3 regions of the Vibrio sp. SCSIO 43137 genome follow, and region 2 is predicted to be linked to each of the others. Evidence: riboswitches for the same ligand, from Rfam matches in the RefSeq annotation. Region 2 holds a riboswitch; each other region holds the start of a gene.
What was found. Region 2 has a riboswitch for cobalamin ahead of PK654_RS15020 (TonB-dependent receptor domain-containing protein). Riboswitches for the same ligand answer to the same signal wherever they lie in the genome.
Positions count from the first base shown of each region.

Region 1: another riboswitch for cobalamin. It lies ahead of PK654_RS08315 (sirohydrochlorin cobaltochelatase); the one in region 2 lies ahead of PK654_RS15020 (TonB-dependent receptor domain-containing protein).
Region 3: another riboswitch for cobalamin. It lies ahead of PK654_RS20305 (cobalt-precorrin-5B (C(1))-methyltransferase); the one in region 2 lies ahead of PK654_RS15020 (TonB-dependent receptor domain-containing protein).

Region 1 is NZ_CP116383.1:1,783,938-1,791,217, reverse strand. It holds gene PK654_RS08335 (ABC transporter ATP-binding protein) at 1-480, opposite strand, end outside; gene PK654_RS08330 (FecCD family ABC transporter permease) at 473-1,423, opposite strand; gene PK654_RS08325 (ABC transporter permease) at 1,420-2,160, opposite strand; gene PK654_RS08320 (ABC transporter ATP-binding protein) at 2,153-3,028, opposite strand; gene PK654_RS08315 (sirohydrochlorin cobaltochelatase) at 3,093-4,004, opposite strand; cobalamin riboswitch at 4,266-4,454, opposite strand; gene PK654_RS08310 (CBU_0592 family membrane protein) at 4,568-5,152, opposite strand; gene PK654_RS08305 (diguanylate cyclase) at 5,478-7,280, shown strand, end outside.
Region 2 is NZ_CP116383.1:3,192,651-3,199,930, forward strand. It holds tRNA gene PK654_RS14995 (tRNA-Ala) at 221-296, opposite strand; tRNA gene PK654_RS15000 (tRNA-Ile) at 398-474, opposite strand; rRNA gene PK654_RS15005 (16S ribosomal RNA) at 538-2,089, opposite strand; gene PK654_RS15010 (RNA recognition motif domain-containing protein) at 2,638-3,084, shown strand; gene murI (glutamate racemase) at 3,053-3,892, opposite strand; gene PK654_RS15020 (TonB-dependent receptor domain-containing protein) at 3,995-5,788, opposite strand; cobalamin riboswitch at 5,826-6,058, opposite strand; gene trmA (tRNA (uridine(54)-C5)-methyltransferase TrmA) at 6,186-7,280, shown strand, end outside.
Region 3 is NZ_CP116384.1:972,208-979,487, forward strand. It holds gene PK654_RS20300 (precorrin-8X methylmutase) at 1-636, opposite strand, end outside; gene PK654_RS20305 (cobalt-precorrin-5B (C(1))-methyltransferase) at 648-1,865, opposite strand; cobalamin riboswitch at 2,005-2,167, opposite strand; gene PK654_RS20310 (cold-shock protein) at 2,901-3,110, shown strand; gene PK654_RS20315 (YaeQ family protein) at 3,258-3,791, shown strand; gene PK654_RS20320 (hypothetical protein) at 3,798-4,364, shown strand; gene ppiC (peptidylprolyl isomerase PpiC) at 4,439-4,717, opposite strand; gene PK654_RS20330 (chemotaxis protein) at 4,885-5,787, shown strand; gene PK654_RS20335 (hypothetical protein) at 5,854-6,102, opposite strand; gene PK654_RS20340 (rhodanese-like domain-containing protein) at 6,296-6,640, shown strand; gene PK654_RS20345 (type 1 glutamine amidotransferase) at 6,817-7,280, opposite strand, start outside.

The sequences.
Region 1 (7,280 bases), 1.4 Mb from region 2:
ATAGATAACCGGAGCCTGCTGGTTTAGTACCCGCGCCAGCATGACACGTTTTTTTTCCCCTCCGGAGAGCTCAGCATAGCTCTTATCCCGGTATTTGATTAAATCCAGTAGCTCAAGCAGCTTTTCACTTTGCTGGTCATCAGTGTCACTGAACTGGTTACCGTTAATATGAACAAAACGTCCCATACGGACTACTTCAAATACAGTGAAGGGGAAAGAGATATCAGAAAACTGAGGTAAAACAGCAAACTGCTTTGCCCGCTCAGTATGATTTATGGCAGAGAGTTTATTTTCCTGATAGCAGACCTCTCCCTTTCCTTTGTCCAGCAATCCAGTCATAAGACCGATTAAGGTACTTTTACCGCAGCCGTTTTCCCCCATAAGGGCGACTTTTTCACCCTGACGGATATGTAACTGTTCAATAGTTAACTGAAAGTCAGAGCGGGTGAACCTGAGATTTTTGAGCGTAATATCAGCCATTCCAGAAGGTCTCCCTGCGGGTTCTGAGCAGATAGAAGAAAAACAGACCGCCAAACAGCGCAGTTACTATACCGACGGGTAGCTCAGCACCTCCGGGAATAATGACCCGCGACAAGGTGTCTGACGCCATAAGCAGAAAACTACCAAACAGGCTGGAGTAAAGGATATTAAGCTTCATATCGCTGCCAAACAGGCTGCGGGCCACATGGGGAACAATTAAGCCGACAAAGCCGATAATTCCGGAAAAACTAACTGCAACAGAAACCAATAAAGTAGAGAGAATAAATACTGCAGATCGAAGATAATGAACATTCACTCCCAGGCTCTGTGCTGACTGTTCATCCAGTGCCAGTATGTTCAGTTTTAACGAATTTCGCTGAAGGAAGAAGTAGACGGCAGCAAAAAGCGCAAAACATAACGCCAGCTTATCCCAGCTCACCATAAAGATGCCTCCCATCAGCCAGTAGACGATGGAGTTCAGGGAGTCTTCAAAATAGTACTTTGAAAAACTGATCACCGCAGAGGCGACAACGTTCATGACAACGCCGGCAAGGATCATCGTAATAGGGTTTATTCTGCCGTGTGTCAGAGACATGCGATAAACAAGAAATAGCCCGCTGATGCCTGTAGCAAAGGCAAAAACAGAGACAAAATGAACAGGCACGCCAATTGAAATGGCCAGCACCGCACCAAGTGCAGAGGATGAGGCGGCTCCGGTGGTAAAACTGTCAGCCAGCGGGTTCTTTAAGGTGAGCTGATAGATGCTGCCACTTAAACCTAACATCGCTCCTATAACTGCAGAAAACAGCACCCTCGGTGCACGAAGTTCTAGCAAAATGCTGCTCTCCAGCTCCGTCATGTTTAACGGGTTTATCCAGTTAGGGCCAATTAGCATGGCGATGCAGCAACTGATAGCAAGCAGAGCAATTAACAGGGACTTCATACTTCTACCTTCTGTACTATGCGGCTGGCAACAAACAACAAGATAAGATCCAGAGCAACGAGTATAGCGACGGAGTTGAAAGAGAAGCCGCCAGTGTCCAGCAGTGCCGTGCGAATAAGATCTGCGCTATAGGTCAGGGGTGAAATGCCCGCCAGTAGCTGGATAATAAACGGCATCTGATCAACAGGAAAGAAGGTGCCGGAGAGAAACATCATAGGGGTAATTATAAATGCATTCATGGTGGCTTGATCCCTGTGGTTCTTCATCTTCAGGGCAACAATAAAGCCAATCAGTGAAAAAGCGACCAGATGCAGTGCAAGGGCAATTAAAAACAGCAGCGAGAAGCTAAGAGAAACTCCGCAGGCAACACTGTATATAGCGATAATAACCACGGGAATCATCCCTTTAGTCATACCGTATAACAATTCGCCAATGACAATTTGCCAGCGTTGATTCGGTGCCAGTAAAAACTCTTCAAAAATCTTCAGGTAAAAGCGGCTGATATTAATCTCTGTGGCTATATTGTAACTCTGGTTCATACTTGCCATGGCTAAAAGGCCGGGAAGCAAGAAGGTGAGATAGTCGATTCCTTCAACCGTTGTCCCTTTACCCACGCCAAAACCGAACGCCATCAGATAGAGAAAAGGAGGAACAGCACCGGCGAGAACGGTACGCACCAGCTTCTTTCTGAGAATGCTGCATTCGCGGTAATAAATACCTTTAACTCCGTTAAGCATTTTTCAAAAGCCTCTTTCCTGTCATGGTAATAAATGCGTCTTCCAGCGTGGTTTCCCGGATGCTCACTGCGGTTTCTGTAATTTGCTCCAGACGAGTTAATGCCTGCGTTCTGCAGTCAAAAAATTCCTGTTTAAGCTCCTCGCCCTGAATATCGACAACATACTGACCAACCGCTTTTTTAAGTGTCTCAGGGGAACCCTCAGTGATTATCTTTCCCTGCTCGATAAAGATGACTCTGGCGGCCAGCTTTTCAGCTTCTTCAATATAGTGAGTGGTGAGAAATATAGTGCACGCCTGCTGGCGATTAATTTTACTCAGAAAAGCCCACATCTTGCGGCGGCTATGGGGATCCAACCCTACGGTCGGCTCGTCGAGAAACAGAATTTTCGGTTTGTGCATAAGGGCACGGGCAATAACTAACCTGCGCTTCAATCCACCGGAAAGTTTTCCTGCAGGTTTCTTGGCATGATCAGTGAGTTCGGCAAACTCAAGACACTCTCGGATACGCTGGCTTAGCTCTGCACCCTTCATATGATAAAGGTATCCGTGTACCCGCAGGTTCTCTTCAAGGGTAAGTTCCCGGTCAATATTGTTATGCTGAGGAACCACACCAATCAGTTTTTTAAGGTTTACCCTTCGCGGGTGATACTTCTCTCCCTGATAAAGAACTTCACCGCTACTGGGCTCCAGCAGGCCAGTTAACATTTTTATTGTGGTGGTTTTACCGGCACCATTGGGACCAAGGAAGGCACAGATTTCACCCTTATAAAGGGTAAAATCTACTTTATCGACCGCTGTTGATTTATCAAACTGGCGGCTTAAGGCGATTGTCTCAATGATCGGAACAGCTGCGGTTTGTAATGACATAGTCAGGCTCTCTAAAACTGGTAAAAGGGGCCGGCGTCAATCCGGCCCTGCGGACAGTTGTTTATTACTTAAGAGTGATACCTGTGTCTTTAGCAGCATCGGCCAGGTGCTGAAGATAAATTTTCTGAATGTCACTGTTACTGCCAAGACCGGCAAGAACGGGTGTTGTCTTGATTCCGGCATTCGTCAGGGCAATTTTCCACGAATCATCTTCGTCGCCTGCCATATCGTTAGTAGCGTGATCGCCGGCAACCACCATTAGCGGCTTAAGCAGCACTTTTTTAATGCCGTCTCGTTGCAGCTTAGCCAGAAGAGTGTCAAAACTCGGATTTCCTTCCACCAGCCCGACATAAGATGAAACTTGTGGGTAATCTTTGTTTAACTGCTCTTCCAGTTCGTAATAGAGGCCGGTAGAGAGGTGTTCATTGCCGTGCCCCATATAAACAAGAGCCGCGCCATCTTTTTCTGCCTGCATAACGTCAGATTTAAGTGCCTGACTGAGCTTTTCTATATCCTGACCATACTCGTAGGCATGCCCCCAGGTTCCCATCAGCGGCCGGCCAATGGCTACCTTGTTAAACGGTTTATATTTCTGCTTAATGGTTTCAATGGAGGCTAATGCATCTACATAGGCTTTCAGATCGATAAATTCTTCGCCATGGGTTAACAGAGTGGTCTGAACCACAATATCTCTGTAGCCTTCATTTTGGAAATCAGCCATGGTACCGAGAACATTTTTTACCTGATAAAAAGAGTCCGGTACTTCAGGGTGCTCTTTTTTATATTGTTCATCGTTCTGACGCTTGTGCCATTTCTTTCTGATAATGTTTGAAGTAAAAGCAAAGCGAACCGGAGTGTCCGGATAAGCTTTCTGAATTTCCTGCTGAATGCCGATTAGTGAATCTACAGCGGTATTGTAAGTGGTTCCGAATGCAGCCAGTACAATGGCCGACTTCTCTTGTTTTTTCTGTTTCATAGAATTATCTGCATAGACTGGGGCGGATAGAAAGCAGGCTGCTGATATAGACACAAGAGCCTTGGTAACTATTTTTTTAAGCTTCATGGAAAGTCTCCGAAATAACATTTAATTATTAACCTTTCTTTGCTGAGAAAGGTTATTTAGTTTTGCTAATTCAAAAACAGGCAGATGGGAAGTTACGCTCTATTTATTACAAAGAGTTGTATTGTTAATAATTAGAAATCGTCGAGTAACCCGCTCGCTTGTTTTACGGAGAAATTAATCTCCCGTCAAAAGGCAGGTCTCCTGGCTTATGGGTCTTCACTCTTTTGCTATCCTTCCCGAAAATTTCAGTGGATATTGTCGCAAACAGCTCGCCATTTACAGTTGCGGGTACAGCCCGGGAATTACACCCGGTTCCCTTTTCAAAACGTCAATTTCAGTTTCACCTTTAGACTGACCTAGTGTGCCCAGCAAATGGTCTGCTAAACCTGAGATAGGTCAATTTTAAGTTAATTGTCTGAAATACAATTTAAAATTCTTGAGAATGACTGTGATTTTTAACAGTTATTTGAGGGGGCTTACTCAACAGCAACGGATTCCTGTTGGCGGGAAGCCGGTGTGCCGATGCGGCTTTTAATAATGCCTGCCAGTGCCACCACAAGCCAGATAGAGTTAGAGGTAAAGTTTGGCCAGTTCTGATCCATGTAAAGAATCGGGAGAATGGCTATTGGCGCCAGAACATTGACGTAGCGATAATAGTCAAGAGACATACGCTGATTGAGTAGCAGCCAGTAGGCTGCCAGATAAAGCCAGACGGATAACCAGCCAAGTATATCTATAGCTAACTGGTGGGCATTACTGTAATAGGCGATTACGTCTCCCAGCAATAAACCGATAACAACGCCGGCAAACACCCGGCCGTCAAACAGACGCAGATCGGGTACGCGGTTGTAACAAGCGAGAACGCTGACGACTATCCAGACCAGGTTAATAACCGCTATCTGATAGGAGTTGATGCTAACAGAATAGATCACCAAAAACAGACAGCCTGATGCATTAAGAAGATAGTAGAGGCGGTTCTTTTCAATGATATTCAGGCTAAGTAATACAAAGGCGACAAGGTACTGAGCCATTCCGATCCAGCCAATAACGGTCATCAACATCTATTTTTCACTCTCTCATCGACGTCTATTTAGCGCAGCGAAATATACCTTAATGCATGCCTGATATATCAGTTGTGTATCAAAAAAATAATCAAAAATCCCTCCTAAAGGTTATTTTTGATTATCAATAGCTGTTGTTTGTAAATAGTTGAAGATGAGTTAGCGCCATTGAGTATTGGCAGATTTGATAGACCACTCACTATTACCCTTTAACAGCCGGACAGTGCGGTGTTTAACATCTAAAGGTATATAATTAACCTTAGTCTGATTAGTGTTAATTATAGATTGAACTATCTTAACTGCTGAAACATGGAGTGTGCTGTTAGTGGAACTACTACCGGGTTATAAAAACGCAAATGAAAATGATTATAAAGAACGATTTTTACTGTTAAAGCGGGATGAACATCAGTGGCTGCGTGGCTGGTCAAATCAGACAGAAAGCTTTCAGGTTCAGGCGGCTAAAAAAAACGAACAACAGTGCCTCAATGAACTCAAGGGGCAGGGAGCTCCTGAAGTTTTATCTGAAGAGGATAATCATTTAAGGCTGACGTCCCGTTGCCATTACTGGCTTCCTGAGCTTGATATAAACAGACTTAGTTTTGAACAAAAGCTGGCGATTGCCAGCTCAGTGACCTCCGCTTTAGCTCAGGTTCATGGGCGCAATATTTTTCATTTTTCTGTCAGGCCTTCCAGTTTTATTGTTAGTCAGGATCTTAAGCAGGCTCAAGTAATAGATTTTAGTGTCGCGCGTACTTGTCCTAAAGGATCATCTGGTATCAGCGCCTTTTATCCATACAATGCCGATGCTCATTTTCTCGCCCCTGAGCAAACCTACCTTCTGGAACAGACAATTGATAACCGCACCGATTTATACTCACTGGGCTGTGTATTGATTTGGTTGTTTACCGGTAACCTGCCTTTTGCCGGAATTCAGGATCCTGAAGAGATTGGCTACGCTCATATCTCGCGCAGCATGGAGTACCAGAATCAACTGCGCATAGATGATTTTGGTGAGTATAAATTCAACGTATCTGAGTTGATACGTGCTCTTGTTGAGAAGGAAGCGGCTCATAGATACCAAAGTGCGGAAGGCGTACTTAAAGATATCAGCTTTATTTCAGCCAATTCTTCATCCAGACTAATGGCTGACAGGGACTCTCTGCGGCTTTCGGACCGTTTAGTTATTCCGCAGAAACTTTACGGTCGTGAGCAGGAAAGCAAACTGCTTACCGATGCATTTGTGCGGGTAACTAACGGGCCTTCTGAAGCGGTTCTGGTCGCGGGCTATTCAGGAATCGGTAAGTCGTCGCTGGTGCATGGTATCCGTAAATCTGTAATCAGTTCCGATGGCCTGTATCTGTCCGGGAAGTTTGATCAGTTTCAGAGAGATGTTCCTTACCGGGCGATTGAGCAGGCGTTGAGCCAGTTGGTGAAGCATATTCATTCCCTGCCGGATGACGAAGTGGACAGCTGGAAAGAGCGAATAAATAAAGCGCTTTTCCCTAATGCTCAGGTGTTGGTGGAAATACTTCCTGATCTTGGTCGTTTGCTTGGCCCTCAGCCTGTACTGCCCTTGTTAGGTGCAGAAGAGCAGCAGAACCGCTTTAACCGGGTATTCCTCGACTTTATTCATACTATTTGCACCTCATACCGACCATTGGTGTTTTTTATCGACGACATTCAATGGGCAGATATGGCGAGTATAAACCTGATTCGCCTGTTAATTGCCGACAACAGAAGCAAGAACTGCCTGATTGTAGGTGCATACAGGGACAATGAAGTCGATGAAAAACATTCATTTAGTAAAATGTTACAAGAGGTGGAGCAGCTGTCCATACGGTTAAAACGTATCTCTCTCGCACCATTGTCACAGCAGACTTTGCAGCAGATATGCTCGGATACCCTTCAGCAACCCGTCGAAAAAGTGGCCGCCCTTGCAAAACTGATATACGAAAAGACAGGTGGTAATCCGTTTTTCTTCCGTCAATTTATTCAGGAGCTGTATCAGAGAGAGCTACTCGGTTTTGATCGTGTAAAGAAAAAATGGAGCTGGTCTACGGAGCAGATCCGCCAGCAAAATATTACCGATAATGTCGTCAGCCTGATGACTAAAAAACTAAGCCGCCTG
Region 2 (7,280 bases):
ATAAGCATCATTACTCAGTAATGTTGCTTCCAAGAACACTTGAATGTGTGTTGGTACCTAAATCTAAAAAAGACTTAGGATTTGAGAACTTTTAATTAGATAACAATCAATCAAATTGTTATCTGTCAGCTTTCCAAATTGTTAAAGAGCAAAGATTCTTTACTTACAAAGAAGTATCGAAACCATTTTTAAATATTCTCAAAGAGAAAACACTTAAAGATGGTGGAGCTAAGCAGGATCGAACTGCTGACCTCCTGCGTGCAAGGCAGGCGCTCTCCCAGCTGAGCTATAGCCCCATCAGTATGGTGTAACTTTTAAATCGTTTGAGAACAAGGCAGATTGTAAGGACGTGTACTTAAGTACACGACGAGCAATCTAACGCCGTTATCAGAAGATTTGGTGGGTCTGAGTGGACTTGAACCACCGACCTCTCGCTTATCAGGCGAACGCTCTAACCACCTGAGCTACAGACCCATATCTTTACTTTTCTAAACCTAATCAATCTGTGTGAACACTCATCAATGCACAATCTATCGTTAAGGAGGTGATCCAGCCCCAGGTTCCCCTAGGGCTACCTTGTTACGACTTCACCCCAGTCATGAACCACAAAGTGGTAAGCGTCCCCCCGAAGGTTAAACTACCTACTTCTTTTGCAGCCCACTCCCATGGTGTGACGGGCGGTGTGTACAAGGCCCGGGAACGTATTCACCGTGGCATTCTGATCCACGATTACTAGCGATTCCGACTTCATGGAGTCGAGTTGCAGACTCCAATCCGGACTACGACGCACTTTTTGGGATTCGCTTACTCTCGCGAGTTCGCCGCCCTCTGTATACGCCATTGTAGCACGTGTGTAGCCCTACTCGTAAGGGCCATGATGACTTGACGTCGTCCCCACCTTCCTCCGGTTTATCACCGGCAGTCTCCCTGAAGTTCCCACCCGAAGTGCTGGCAATCAAGGATAAGGGTTGCGCTCGTTGCGGGACTTAACCCAACATTTCACAACACGAGCTGACGACAGCCATGCAGCACCTGTCTCAGAGTTCCCGAAGGCACTAATCCATCTCTGGAAAATTCTCTGGATGTCAAGAGTAGGTAAGGTTCTTCGCGTTGCATCGAATTAAACCACATGCTCCACCGCTTGTGCGGGCCCCCGTCAATTCATTTGAGTTTTAATCTTGCGACCGTACTCCCCAGGCGGTCTACTTAACGCGTTAGCTCCGAAAGCCACTCCTCAAGGGAACAACCTCCAAGTAGACATCGTTTACGGCGTGGACTACCAGGGTATCTAATCCTGTTTGCTCCCCACGCTTTCGCATCTGAGTGTCAGTATCTGTCCAGGGGGCCGCCTTCGCCACCGGTATTCCTTCAGATCTCTACGCATTTCACCGCTACACCTGAAATTCTACCCCCCTCTACAGTACTCTAGCTTGCCAGTTTCAAATGACCTTCCCGGGTTGAGCCCAGGGCTTTCACATCTGACTTAACAAACCACCTGCATGCGCTTTACGCCCAGTAATTCCGATTAACGCTCGCACCCTCCGTATTACCGCGGCTGCTGGCACGGAGTTAGCCGGTGCTTCTTCTGCAGCTAACGTCAAATGATAGTGCTATTAACACTACCACCTTCCTCACTGCTGAAAGTGCTTTACAACCCGAAGGCCTTCTTCACACACGCGGCATGGCTGCATCAGGCTTGCGCCCATTGTGCAATATTCCCCACTGCTGCCTCCCGTAGGAGTCTGGACCGTGTCTCAGTTCCAGTGTGGCTGATCATCCTCTCAGACCAGCTAGAGATCGTCGCCTTGGTGAGCCATTACCTCACCAACTAGCTAATCTCACTTAGGCTTATCCAATCGCAGAAGGCCCGAAGGTCCCCTCTTTTCCCCCGTAGGGCGTATGCGGTATTAGCTATCGTTTCCAATAGTTATCCCCCTCGACTGGGCAAATTCCTAAGCATTACTCACCCGTCCGCCGCTCGACGTCCAACAAATCATCCGAAGAGTCAATGTTGCCGTTTCCGCTCGACTTGCATGTGTTAGGCCTGCCGCCAGCGTTCAATCTGAGCCATGATCAAACTCTTCAATTTAAGTTTTTGTTGGCTCAATGAATACTGAACATTACATAAGTAATGTTTGAATTGACTGTGCTGAGTCTTTCGACTCGTTGGTCACTTCGTATCATTGAAACCGAATTGAAACCGAAGTTTCTAATTTGATTATCATCAACGAGTGCCCACACAGATTGATAGGTTTAAATTGTTAAAGAGCTTCTAACTGATAAGTTCTTATCTGAACCCGAGCAGTTAGGGATGCGTATTCTACGCTTCCGATTTTTTGAGTCAAGTGCTTTTTCAAACTCTTTTCTCAGTTACCTTTCACGTTGTGTGATTGTTGTCTCACCCCGTGTTGGTGTGGCGCATTATAGGGAGCTTTTTTTTGCTGGCAAGCCCTTTTTTTAATTTATTTTCCCAACTGCTGAAAAAGCCAGCAAATAAGGGATTATTGAATAAAATATCAACATTTGAAGGGCGTCACACCAATAGGTTGGAAATTAAACAGGGTTAAACGTAAGATTCAAAAAGCGAATTTAATTAGTCGCTAAATCCAATTAACTCACTAAATGCTGTATTCATTTATGAACTCTAAAAAATCTATTTTTCTAATTATTGCTCTTGCTGTGTTAGGCGCTGCTGTTTTTTCTCAGGTCGCCATTTCCCCAGCTGTCTCTTTTATTATCGGTTTATTTGCCGCAGTTGTTGTTATTAATCTTTCTGCTTCCACTTCTTCTGCAACAACAAAAGGCAAGCCTTCTACTAAAACTCTTTATGTCGGAAACCTTCCTTATAAAGCAAATGAAGCCAATGTTCGCCAGCTATTTTCTGAACATGGTGAAGTATTTGCCGTTCGTCTTATGAAAGATAAACGTACAGGTAAAAGAAGAGGGTTTGGATTTGTCGTTATGGCAAGCAGTGATGCTCAGAAAGCAATCTCTGCCCTAAACGAACAAGATTATATGCAACGTACTTTAAAAGTTCGTATTGCTAATGATCCTAAGCATCCAGATTCGGAAGCGTCTCAATAGGTTCAAAACCAAATTTTATTAAACTACTATTTAGTGCAGCTTCTTTAACGGGAGCTGCACTGGCATATATCTTCTGAGCGCCTTTTATATTCTGAGTACCTTTTATACCCTGAGTATATTGCGGCGTTAAAACAGCTTTATCCGACAGTAAGCTATTAACTCTCCGGGCAATTGCACAGCCTGAATCTACTAAAGCCACCTCTTCTCCTAACACCTGAGATATTTCTTCTTTAATCAATGGAAAATGAGTGCAGCCAAGAACCGCTACATCTACTTTATTTTTTAGAGGCTTTAATATCTGCCCAAGCTTCTTAAGATCTACTTTTTCCCCTCTAAGCTTATTTTCCGCCATATTTACCATCTCAGTAGAACCAATTAACTCAAGCGGTATACCTGCTGAGAATTGTTCAATTAACTGATGAGTATACTCGCGTTGAACAGTACCGGGAGTGGCAATCAACCCTATCGCTCTCTTGGCAATTGCTGCTGCTGGTTTAATAGCAGGAACAACGCCAACAACAGGAATATATAAGCTACGACGCAACGCCGGTAACACAATAGTGCTGGCGGTATTACAGGCTACCACCACCAGATTGATAGAGTGTTTGTTTACTATATGCAGGATAAGTCTTTCAGCGCGCCGGATTAGTACTTCAGGTTCAAGTTCTCCGTAAGGATAGCCCTGATTATCAAACAGGTAGATATAGTTAAAGTCGGGCAGAAGTGCTTTGGTTTGCTGATATACAGATAAGCCACCGACTCCGGAGTCAAAGAAAAGAACGCTTGGCTGTTGGGTATTACTTAACACGGCGGTTTATCCTGTCAGAGAGAACCGCAGATCATACGCTCAAACATCCGATTTTCAAGCTTGGGGGCGATATAAGAGACCGCCCGAAGGCGGTCAATTTCATCAGAATCGGTATTCCAGTGTACCGAAATAGGCTCTTTTTTGTGTATTGTAGCCATTAGCTAATACGTAATCCTCATCAAACAGGTTTGCAACCCGCCCTCTGAGAGTAAGGGAGTCCAGAACATCGTAGCTGACAGACAAATCAACCAACGAGTAAGCATCAAGTTTTACCTTGCCTGAAGATGGGTAATCATATCGCGTCCCCTGATATAGATAGCTAATATCAGCCTGCCACTTATCTGCATAGTAAGTGATGTTCCATTTCGCACTCTCTTTTGCTCTTCGTGCCAACTGGCGGTTACTCTCTTTATCTTGCGGATCCATAATATCAATGCTGATGTTGTGGCTAAAATCACCAGTTTCAAAATTGACCAAGAACTCAACGCCCTTGATCTCCGCTTCACCAATATTTTGCGGTGAATAGTTTAACCCCTGAGGCCTCCAGTCAATCAGCTCATCAATCTGGTTTACATAAGCAGCAACACGCCAGTCAAACAGCTCAGCACTGGATTCCAGGGCAACTTCGTAGTTAACGGACTCTTCAGGCTTAAGGGTGGCAACACCCCCAAATGGTGAATATAAGTCGTTAAATGACGGTGCTTTAAAAGCAGTCCCGACATTAGCCGTTAAACGGTAATTCTCATTTACATTCCAGCCACCACCCAACTGCCAGGTAGTATTTCTGCCATAACGCTCATTGTCATCGGTTCTGACTGCACCTTCTATCTGATAGTCATGCTTGTCATAAAGAGAACTCAGATACAATGCGGTATTGTGGCGGGATGTTTCAGTGAAGTTTGCACTTGATTTGGATACATCATCACGATACCAGTCTAGGCCTGCACCGATAGATAAATCGTCATTAACACGATATTGATTAGCAAACAGAAGCGACTTTCTGTCGGTCTGATACAGGGAAACCCCGCCCGGAGTGTGGCTCTTGGCTGAGTCCTGATTGACCGCCAACTGAAGCTTTGAATCAAGAGTATCGTTTTGGAAGTTCAGCGTGCCTGCGACGTTGAAGATACGCTCATCTTTATATCTGTTACCTGCATCATACTCAACTTCACCTTCATGATAAAAAGTCTGTATATCAATGCTGTATTTATCATTAATTTTATAGTCTGCTGAAGCGATAATATCGTCAGATTTATAACCATCATCATCTTCACTGCCGGCAGTATCTGTCACTGAAAAGCCTTCCGTACGTGACTTGTTTGCTGCAAAAGAAGCATTCAGCTTTTCGGATACATTTTTCGAAACGGATATCTGCCCTTGTGAAAATTTATCACTGCCGATACCAACGGCTAAAGCGCCTTCATCACGATCAGTTTTAGTGATGATATTTATTACACCGCCAATAGCATCAGAGCCATAAACAGCGCCTCTGGAGCCTCTAATAAATTCAATCCTTTCTATCGCCACGACAGGAATAGCCGAAACCGATGCAGTACCCGTTGTAGCGCTAGCGATACGGACTCCATCAACTAAAAAAAGAACATGATCCGATTCAGTGCCACGAACAAAGATACTTTGAGATTGCCCATAGCCACCATTAGAGGCGATTTGAACACCCGGCAATCTTCGTAGTATCTCAGATACACTTTTAGCCTGAATGGCATTAATTTCTTCTTTGGTAATAACTTCAACAGGAAGCGTGCTAGTTTGCAGAGATTGCTCAAATCGGGTGGCAGTTACCACCATCGTCTCTACATCTGAAGGGGATTGCGCATAAATATTAGGCGCGGCAAAAAATAGCGACGTAACAGTGGTCGCCAGAACGGTTTTTTTCATTTTTTTCATCCTAAAATCGCGTATATTCCAGTATGTGATTGCTCACTACTTGCTGGCAGGTATTCGGACTTCAGAGCGTTTCAAATCAGTTCGATTTGCCTTCCTTACATCTCACTTCCCGCAAATTGCAGTGTGTCGGTTTCCCGTCAGATGCCCGTTCTCTATTACCGCTGCGCGTCAGTTCTGGATTTTCACCAGATTCCCTGAAAGTTGTTATTCATCAAAAACTATTTCCTGAAGATAACGACCACCAGCGCAAACGATATTAATTATCAGTCTGCTTTCTGTCTAGTGCTAAAATTATCAGCACTGCATGAGAGAATTTCATAACAGTGCTGGACAAGAGATAAGGATTGAATAAAATCTGCGCTCCCTGTTTAAAGTTAAAGGCCGATCGATGACAACACTTGAAGTAAACCCAAACAGCTATCAGCAACAGCTGGACGAGAAAGTAGAACGCTTAACTCAGATGTTTGCTCCATACGATGCGCCTGAGCTAGAGGTTTTTGACTCTCCTATCCAGAACTACCGAATGAGGGCTGAGTTCAGGGTCTGGCATGAGGGCGAAGAGCTTTACTACATCATGTTTAATCAGGAAACCAAGCAGAAATACAGAGTCGATCAGTTCCCGGCAGCCAGCCGCCTGATTAACGATTTAATGCCGCTGCTTATTGAAGCGATGAAGGGTAATGACACCCTCAGACGCAAACTGTTTCAGGTTGATTTTCTCTCTACTTTAAGCGGTGAAATTCTGGTTTCCCTGCTTTACCATCGCCAACTAGATGATAACTGGATTAAAGAAGCAAAAGAGCTGAAACAACGCCTAAACAACGAAGGTTTCAATCTGAACTTGATTGGCCGCGCCCGTAAAATGAAGATCGTTCTCGATCAGGATTATGTGATTGAGAAGCTGAACGTGCACAGTAAAAGCTATATCTACCAGCAGGTAGAAAACAGCTTTACTCAGCCTAATGGTGAAGTTGCACAGAAAATGCTGGAATGGGCAGTAGACTGCACAGAAGATAGCAGTGGCGATTTGCTTGAGCTCTACTGTGGTAACGGTAACTTCTCTCTTGCTCTGGCACAAAACTTTGAACGGGTACTGGCTACAGAGCTGGCCAAGCCTTCTGTAGATTCGGCGCAATTTAATATCGCCGCTAACAAGATAGATAATGTACAGATTATTCGTATGTCTGCCGAAGAGTTTACTGAAGCGATGGAAGGGAAAAGAGAATTCCGCAGGCTAAAGCAACAGAATGTCGATTTGAGCAGCTACAACTGCAATACTATTTTTGTCGATCCTCCACGCTCAGGTATGGACGAAGATACCTGCAAAATGGTGCAGGGCTATGAACGTATTCTTTATATCTCTTGTAACCCGGAGACACTAAAAGAGAACCTGGATATCCTGAAAGAAACCCATACTATCAGCCGCTTTGCTCTTTTCGATCAGTTCCCTTATACCCACCATATGGAGGCGGGTGTGTTGCTG
Region 3 (7,280 bases), on a different replicon from region 2:
TTGCGCCAACAGTGCGTGAATAGAAGAAACAACAATCGGGCTGCCGCCTTTACGACCCAGACTGGTAATATAAGCAACACTTTTCTGTTCTGTCAGTGCCTGCTTTGATTCATCGGCTTTAACAAAACCGACCGGAATTCCGATAATAAGGGCAGGTTTTATCTCTCCCTGCTCAACCATCCTCAGTACTTCATATAACGCCGTAGGTGCATTTCCCACTCCGACAATGGCACCATCAAGCAGACCGGCATCGCGGGCCTTTCTCATGGACCAGATAGCGCGTGTATCGCCTTTTTGTTTAGCAGTCGCAATCACATCAGCATCACTGATAAAACAGTGAGCCGTATTGCCATAAACACTCATACGCTGAGCACTAAGACCACTGGTTATCATGGTGACATCACTAATGATCGGGCACCCCGCTTTCAGCGCTTCAATTCCTGCATCAACGGCACCCTGACTAAAACGGAACAGTTTAGAAAACTCAAAATCACCTGTGGTATGAATCGCCCGCCGCACCACCTGCCACTCGGGTTCGCTAAAGCTGTGGCCGCCGTAAATCTCCTCTATTTCCCGGTCAATAATGGCGAAAGAACCTTCTTCTATTACTCTCCCCTGCCGGGTCATCTGTTTCATTTTATCCACTGTTATTTTCCTTGATTTTCCTGCGGGTTTGGGAAGGCAGCCAGAAGCTGACCGTCAAAATTAATTAATCTGACCTCTACTTCCAGAGCATCCGCCACATAACGACGGGCGTGACCATGGGCTTCTCTGCATAACCTTTCCAGATAAGCCGGATGTTGATCAGTTCCAACCAGCTCAAGTACATGGCGGCCGGTATTTGCCCTTTCGATTTGACTACAGAGTTGTTTCTCTAACTGCTCTTGCCGGGCAATTTGTGCAAGATGGCTGAAATCAATAGCGTGCCCTGACACATGGGTCATCATTCGTCCCGATACCAGCTTTGCCATCTTTCCGATCATGGCAATCAGAGTCACCTTCTCTATCTGGTAGCGCTTGGATGCCCTTAGTCCGACGCCGATAAAATCTCCCGCCTGGATAAATGCCATAGCTGAAAGCTGCGGAAGCAGAGCCATTGCGGCTTTTTCCGAACGGCTTCCTGTGGTCAGCACTAAATGCCTGCTGCCGTTAGCACTGGCTATCTGAACCGACTGACGCACTGAGGCAGCGAAAGCAGAAGTGGAATAAGGTTTTACCGTTCCCCTTGTTCCCAAAATAGAAATTCCGCCTATCAGACCAAGGCGCTCACTGATAGTCTGTTTCGCCACCTCTTCTCCTCGGGGTACAACTATCTCCAGCTCCAGCCCCTTAAACTCTGAATCAGGTTGCGAAACCCATTCAAGCGCTGCCATCTCAAGGATATTCTTTCTCGGTACCGGGTTAATTGCCGCCTCACCTACCGGAAGTTCAAGGCCGGGAAGTGTTACCACTGCGACACCTTTACCGCCTTTCAGGCTAATACCTTCTGCTTTTACCTTACGGGCGATACACTGAATTTCAATGCCGTGGGTACAATCGGGATCGTCTCCGGCATCTTTAATCACACCAGCAATAACCTGCTGTTCACCATGCAAACAGGCAAGTTCAAATGTCGCGTAATCACGATTAGGAAGTTGTATCTCAATTCGGGAAAAGCGCTCCTGATTAACCAGATAGCGTACGGCTGCTCTGGCAGCAGCAGCGGCACAAGCGCCTGTGGTATAGCCACCTTTCAGATCTTTTCTACTTGCTGAGCGCTTTAATTTTCCCACCAGATATCCCATTGCTTTCGTTAACTGAACAACTTTAAGGAACAGGGCAATGGCTTTTGGGCGTGATACAAAAGGATGCAGGCTTAATACCATCCAACTGAATACGTCAAAAGAGAAATGTGTTGCCTTTCGCCATTACACCCTGACATTGAGTTGTCCTATCAACTCCAATAATCTGTGCAGGCATAAACGCAACTTAGATTCAACTTCCAGGTGCTCCCGCCCGGATCATTGGAGTGCAGTGTAGTTAGCAGGCTCTGACTTACAGTTTTCAATATTGGATAACTGTTTACAGTTGCGGGTACAGTTCAGGGTTTTCACCTGATTCACTTTTAAGCTTTATAGGCCCAGTTCACTGACTAGATATATAAAGCACTAACTACTGAAAAAGTTTCTCACAGCACTTGGATGTGTAATTTGATTAATATCAATTTTACTAACACGTAAAAAAGGTGTGCGACGGTTTTTCAATTGCGAAATTTAACTCAGTGAAGGTAGAACTCCTGATACTTCAGGCACCTGAGAGGAGAAGTTCAACATCCGATAGCTCATGGCAAGTTATTGATTAGTTTCTTTTTTAGTGAACATCATCACGATTAAAAACATTTATCGCCAATACCGCTTTTAACTGTAACTTTTACTATGGACTTATAATTAACCCACCAAATTTGCACCATAACTGTACAAAAAATAACTAAGCTTCAGTCAGAAATTAATATATGGATTATTTTGCTGTAATAACGTCCGAAATACATTAAATATACAATTTAAAGACAACTATTATATTCTTGTAATTTAACATTCACATTTTGACGGCTGCTTTCGGCAAATAGTGATTGAAATCAACCAGTTCAGCTTCCACAAAAAGTGTTATGCATTTCAAAAAAATGTCTCATTTTCAATAAAAACTTAAGCGTAAACATAAAGTTTAACTAATATTCGTTGACTTCCTCCGATATTGATTTAAGCTCCTCTTCGGCTAGAAAGAAAAGCTTTTGTTTTAGGATTTACAAGTCGTTGGTCAGCTCATAACTCTCCGCCGTGTTGTATCTAAATAGCAATCTATTTTTTCCACGCTATAAGTAGTCCCTTAAGGGATCAACACAATTTTTATTAGGAATAAAGACTATGTCTAACACAGTGACTGGTACAGTAAAATGGTTTAACGAAACTAAAGGTTTCGGTTTCATTCAACAAGAAAACGGCCCTGACGTGTTCGCACACTTCAGCGCTATCCAAGCTGACGGCTTCCGTACTCTTGCTGAAGGTCAAAAAGTTGAGTTCACTGTAACTCAAGGCCAGAAAGGTCCTCAAGCTGAGAACATCAAACCTGTTTAATCCGGTATTGATACATCGCTAAAGTTTCTATAGCCAGTCATACGACTGGCTATTTTTTTGATTAAGACTTATCGCTAAGTGACCTCAAAATGCAGGATTCAGAGCTGCATTTTGAGATGACTTAACATTTATAATGAGAGTGTTGTTGTGGCCTTAAAACCAACGATTTTCAAGTTTCGTATCGCCCTGACAGATATGAATCGCGACTATTACGATTCACTAAATCTGACTCTGGCAAAGCACCCTTCTGAAAATGAACAGAGAATGATGGCAAGAGTTCTTGCCTACTGCCTGAATGCTCAGGAAGATCTTATCTTCACCAAGGGCTTATCCACCACTGACGAACCCGATATCTGGAAAAAAACACTCGACGACCAAATTGAGCTCTGGATCGATATTGGTGAACCTGATCCAGAAAGGGTAAAAAAATCTACGCGTCAGGCTAAAAAAGTGATTATCTATAACTTTAATAGTAAATCTCCTGTCTGGTGGCAACAAAACGCATCTAAACTAAACTTTCTACAGGCGTCTGTTATTCAGTTTGATGCAGAAGCCATTGAAAGCCTCGCTGAGTTGCTAAGCCGTACCATGGATATCTCGGTAATGATAACCGGTAACTCTGCTTATATATCGACAGATAACGGCAATTGCGAAGTAACCTGGCAGACCTTAAAGGAATAGCAAACAATGCATGAGATCATTGTCAGCAAATTGAAACAGCAACTGGAGGTTGCCGGGGTGGATACCTTGCACCTTTCAGATAAAGAGGCTCAGCTGTTCTCTGTAGCGGTGGAAAAGAAAGCCGACTTTTTCGACACTGTATGTGAAAAAAAGAGTAATCAAAATCCTCTGCTGCTGTTGCTGGGTCTGCTGACAAAATCCCATATAGAGGCCATCAGTCAACTTGAGTCTCAGTTAGATGCCATTGCTGCCATGCATGATGTATTTGTAGAAACGGTCGGTGATGAGCAGTCCGGCAAACTAAAAGCAGACAGCGTTATTGAACTCTCTCTGGTCACCAAACTCTGGCTGATGGTGCAAGGCTATCTGAATATGGACTTTGGTCTGGCCAACGATCACGCACAAAAAACCGCCGATTTACTGGCTAAAGCCCTGCACGCAGAAAGTCACGAAATCAGGACTGAATTACTCGCCGGTTACTATCACGGTAAAGAGAAACGAAAAGAAGATACTCCCGTGACTCAATGGCCGGAAAAAATTCTGCAGTGGCTTCACCTAAGTAAAAACAACTAGGTTTCCCGGTTACTAACTTATCTGAGTAAAAAAGGCAGCTTGAAGCTGCCTTTTTCAGTTTTGCCATTAGCTCATCAAGTTTTCCATAACGTCTTTACAACATGATAACCAAACTTAGTTTTGACGATAAACGGCTTAAGTACTTCATTCTTAAATACCGCTTTATCAAACTGAGGAACCATACTTCCCTGACGAAACTCACCTAAATCACCACCTTTTTTTCCTGAAGGACAGGTGGAGTATTTCTTTGCCAGAACATGAAATTTCGCCCCTTTTTTGAGCTGCTGAAGGATATCCTTCGCTTGTGCTTCATGCTTGACCAGAATATGGAGTGCGGCTGCATTTCTTGCCATTTTCTTACCCTTATCACAATAACTACGCCATTTTAGCTGATCAGCTCAAGTTCTTCAGCACATTGCCAATAAAAAGTATTCTAAAAACGATTGTAAAAGCATAAAATTAATAAACCGGTTTTATATTTTTAATCGAACTCATTTGCCAGTTCATTTAGGATGTTGTTATGAAAAGTAAGGCTAACCAATCTCAGGGTATGCTGTTATTTAAACTCTCATTAAACCAGCAGAGTTTCGCCATAGGGACTCTTAAGGTCAGAGAGATTGTGCCTTATATGCCTACAACACAGATTCCATACTCGCATCATCATGTTATTGGCACTGTTACTATCCGTAATCTGACGGTTCCTGTTATCGATATGGCCGCTGCGATAGGTTTTCGCCCTATTGCAGAAGAAGAATATAACGACTGCTACCTGATAGTGACGGACTGCCTGAGAACTGTAGTTGCTTTTATGGTTCGCAGTATCGAGAAAATCATCGATTGCGACTGGCACTCAATAGAACCTTCTCCGGAAACTGCCGGAAGCAATGTTTTCGTTACCGGTATCACCCGTCATCAGGATCAGATAGTTCAGATGCTGGACGTCGAGTTGCTACTTTCAAAAATTTACCCTCAGGACGCGTCTGCCAGAATTCCTATTCTGACCGATGTAGAAAGGGAACATCTGAAACCACTTAATATTTTACTGGTTGATGACTCCAGCATCGCGCGGAAGCAGCTATCTGATGCACTGGATAGCATCAATATCTCTTATTCCGTCTGTAAGAACGGAATGGATGCCCTCGATTTAATGCGCAACTTTGTTGAAGAAGGCAAACCCGTTGATATGCTGGTGAGTGATATTGAGATGCCGGGACTGGACGGCTACGAGCTCGCCTTTGAAGTGCAGAATGATCCGCAACTGTGTCACTCCTATCGTATTCTGCACACATCCCTTTCCAGTGAGATGAGTTCAGATCGCGCTCATCAGGTAGGTGCGCATGAAGCTCTGACTAAGTTTGATGCCACGGAGCTGGTTCAGGCTATGTTGCGTGGTGCAGAGCAGATTGAGAATAAAAAAGTATAAACTTTATCTTATACAAATAGTTAAATGCCGCCCTTTTCAGGCGGCATTTATTATGTCTGTTTGCTGCTACTTTTGAGACTGCAGTTTAAGTATTGTTTCTGCAATATCCTGTAGTGGTACCTGAAGGGCCTTATCAATCGCCGACTCACTGATTCTGTCACCGGCATACTGCATAACCAGTTTTTTAAACGCCTCCGGGTTAGTGCTACTTTCATCCCCTTCATATCCCGGCTCTCCGCCGGCCTGAACAAGATCATCCAATACCATCAAAATTACCCGGAATGCCTGAATCTGCTCCATAGATTCCTTACTCATCACTCTCTCCTGTTATTTTGGTATTTAGCTACCATACTAAAATGGTTAGAAAAACCGGGTCAATTATCTGTTTAACAAATGATACACGTATCAACAACCTACACGCTTCAATCACGTTTTTATGACCTGACGCCCGAATCCTTGATAAATAAATTTATATAATCGCCAGCCTTGTTTGCCTTACCGGATTCTTATTGTGTTAAAAAGATTTGTTCTGATTCTGCTCTCTTTCTGTGCATTCTCAACTTTGGCTTCAGAAAGGGCGGAAACCGCCTGGAAACTGATTGATCAGGGTGCACTGCTGGTTGATGTCCGTACTCCTGCAGAGTTCAATCAACAGCATCTGGATAATGCGGTTAACTATCCACTTAATACCGTAGCCACTGCCTTTAACCATATCGATAAAAATCGCTCAATAGTGGTTTACTGTCGCAGTGGTAACCGATCTGGTCAGGCATTACGCTACCTGAAGCAAGTTGGTTTTACTCAGGTTCACAACGGGGGCGGTTTACAGGAACTCCTTGCTGCTAAAAAATAACAAATCCTAAAACCAAAATTATCAGGCCCGTTTTATAGCGGGCTTCCTGACCAGCATCATCCAAAAATCACAGGCAGCTCTATCTGCTTTTGTAGGGTTCCCCCATGCCGCACAGGTATCTGCTGACTTACCGGAATTCCGGATAAACTGACGACAATTACCGCAACACTTTTTCATTATCTATCCTCTCCGGTCAGATAATCATTAAGCTTGCCGATAACTGCCCGACGCTCTTTCTTGTACTGTGAGTTTCCCTGCCAGCACTGTTCAACAATCCGGGCTTTGTTACCGAACTCAACCCGCTCACATAACAAGGTGAAAAACTCCACGCTAAACTCAGGATGACATTGAAAGGAGAGGCTTCCTTTACCGTCACTGGTCACAACATTACGGCAATGCTCACTGCAACCAACACTGCTGAAGCCGTCCGCCAGTTGAGTCACCTCTTCCTGATGCATAAACAGTAAAGCTTCGCCACAAATAGCCACCGGGCTACTCTCATCTGTCGTTACCTTTTCCAGACCAACAGCAAAGCCATCCGGGCGCTGCTCAACGCTTCCGCCCAAAGCTTTATGCAACATTTGATGTCCAAAGCAGATACCCAGCATCTGCTTTTTGCGGCTATACAGTTTCTGAACCA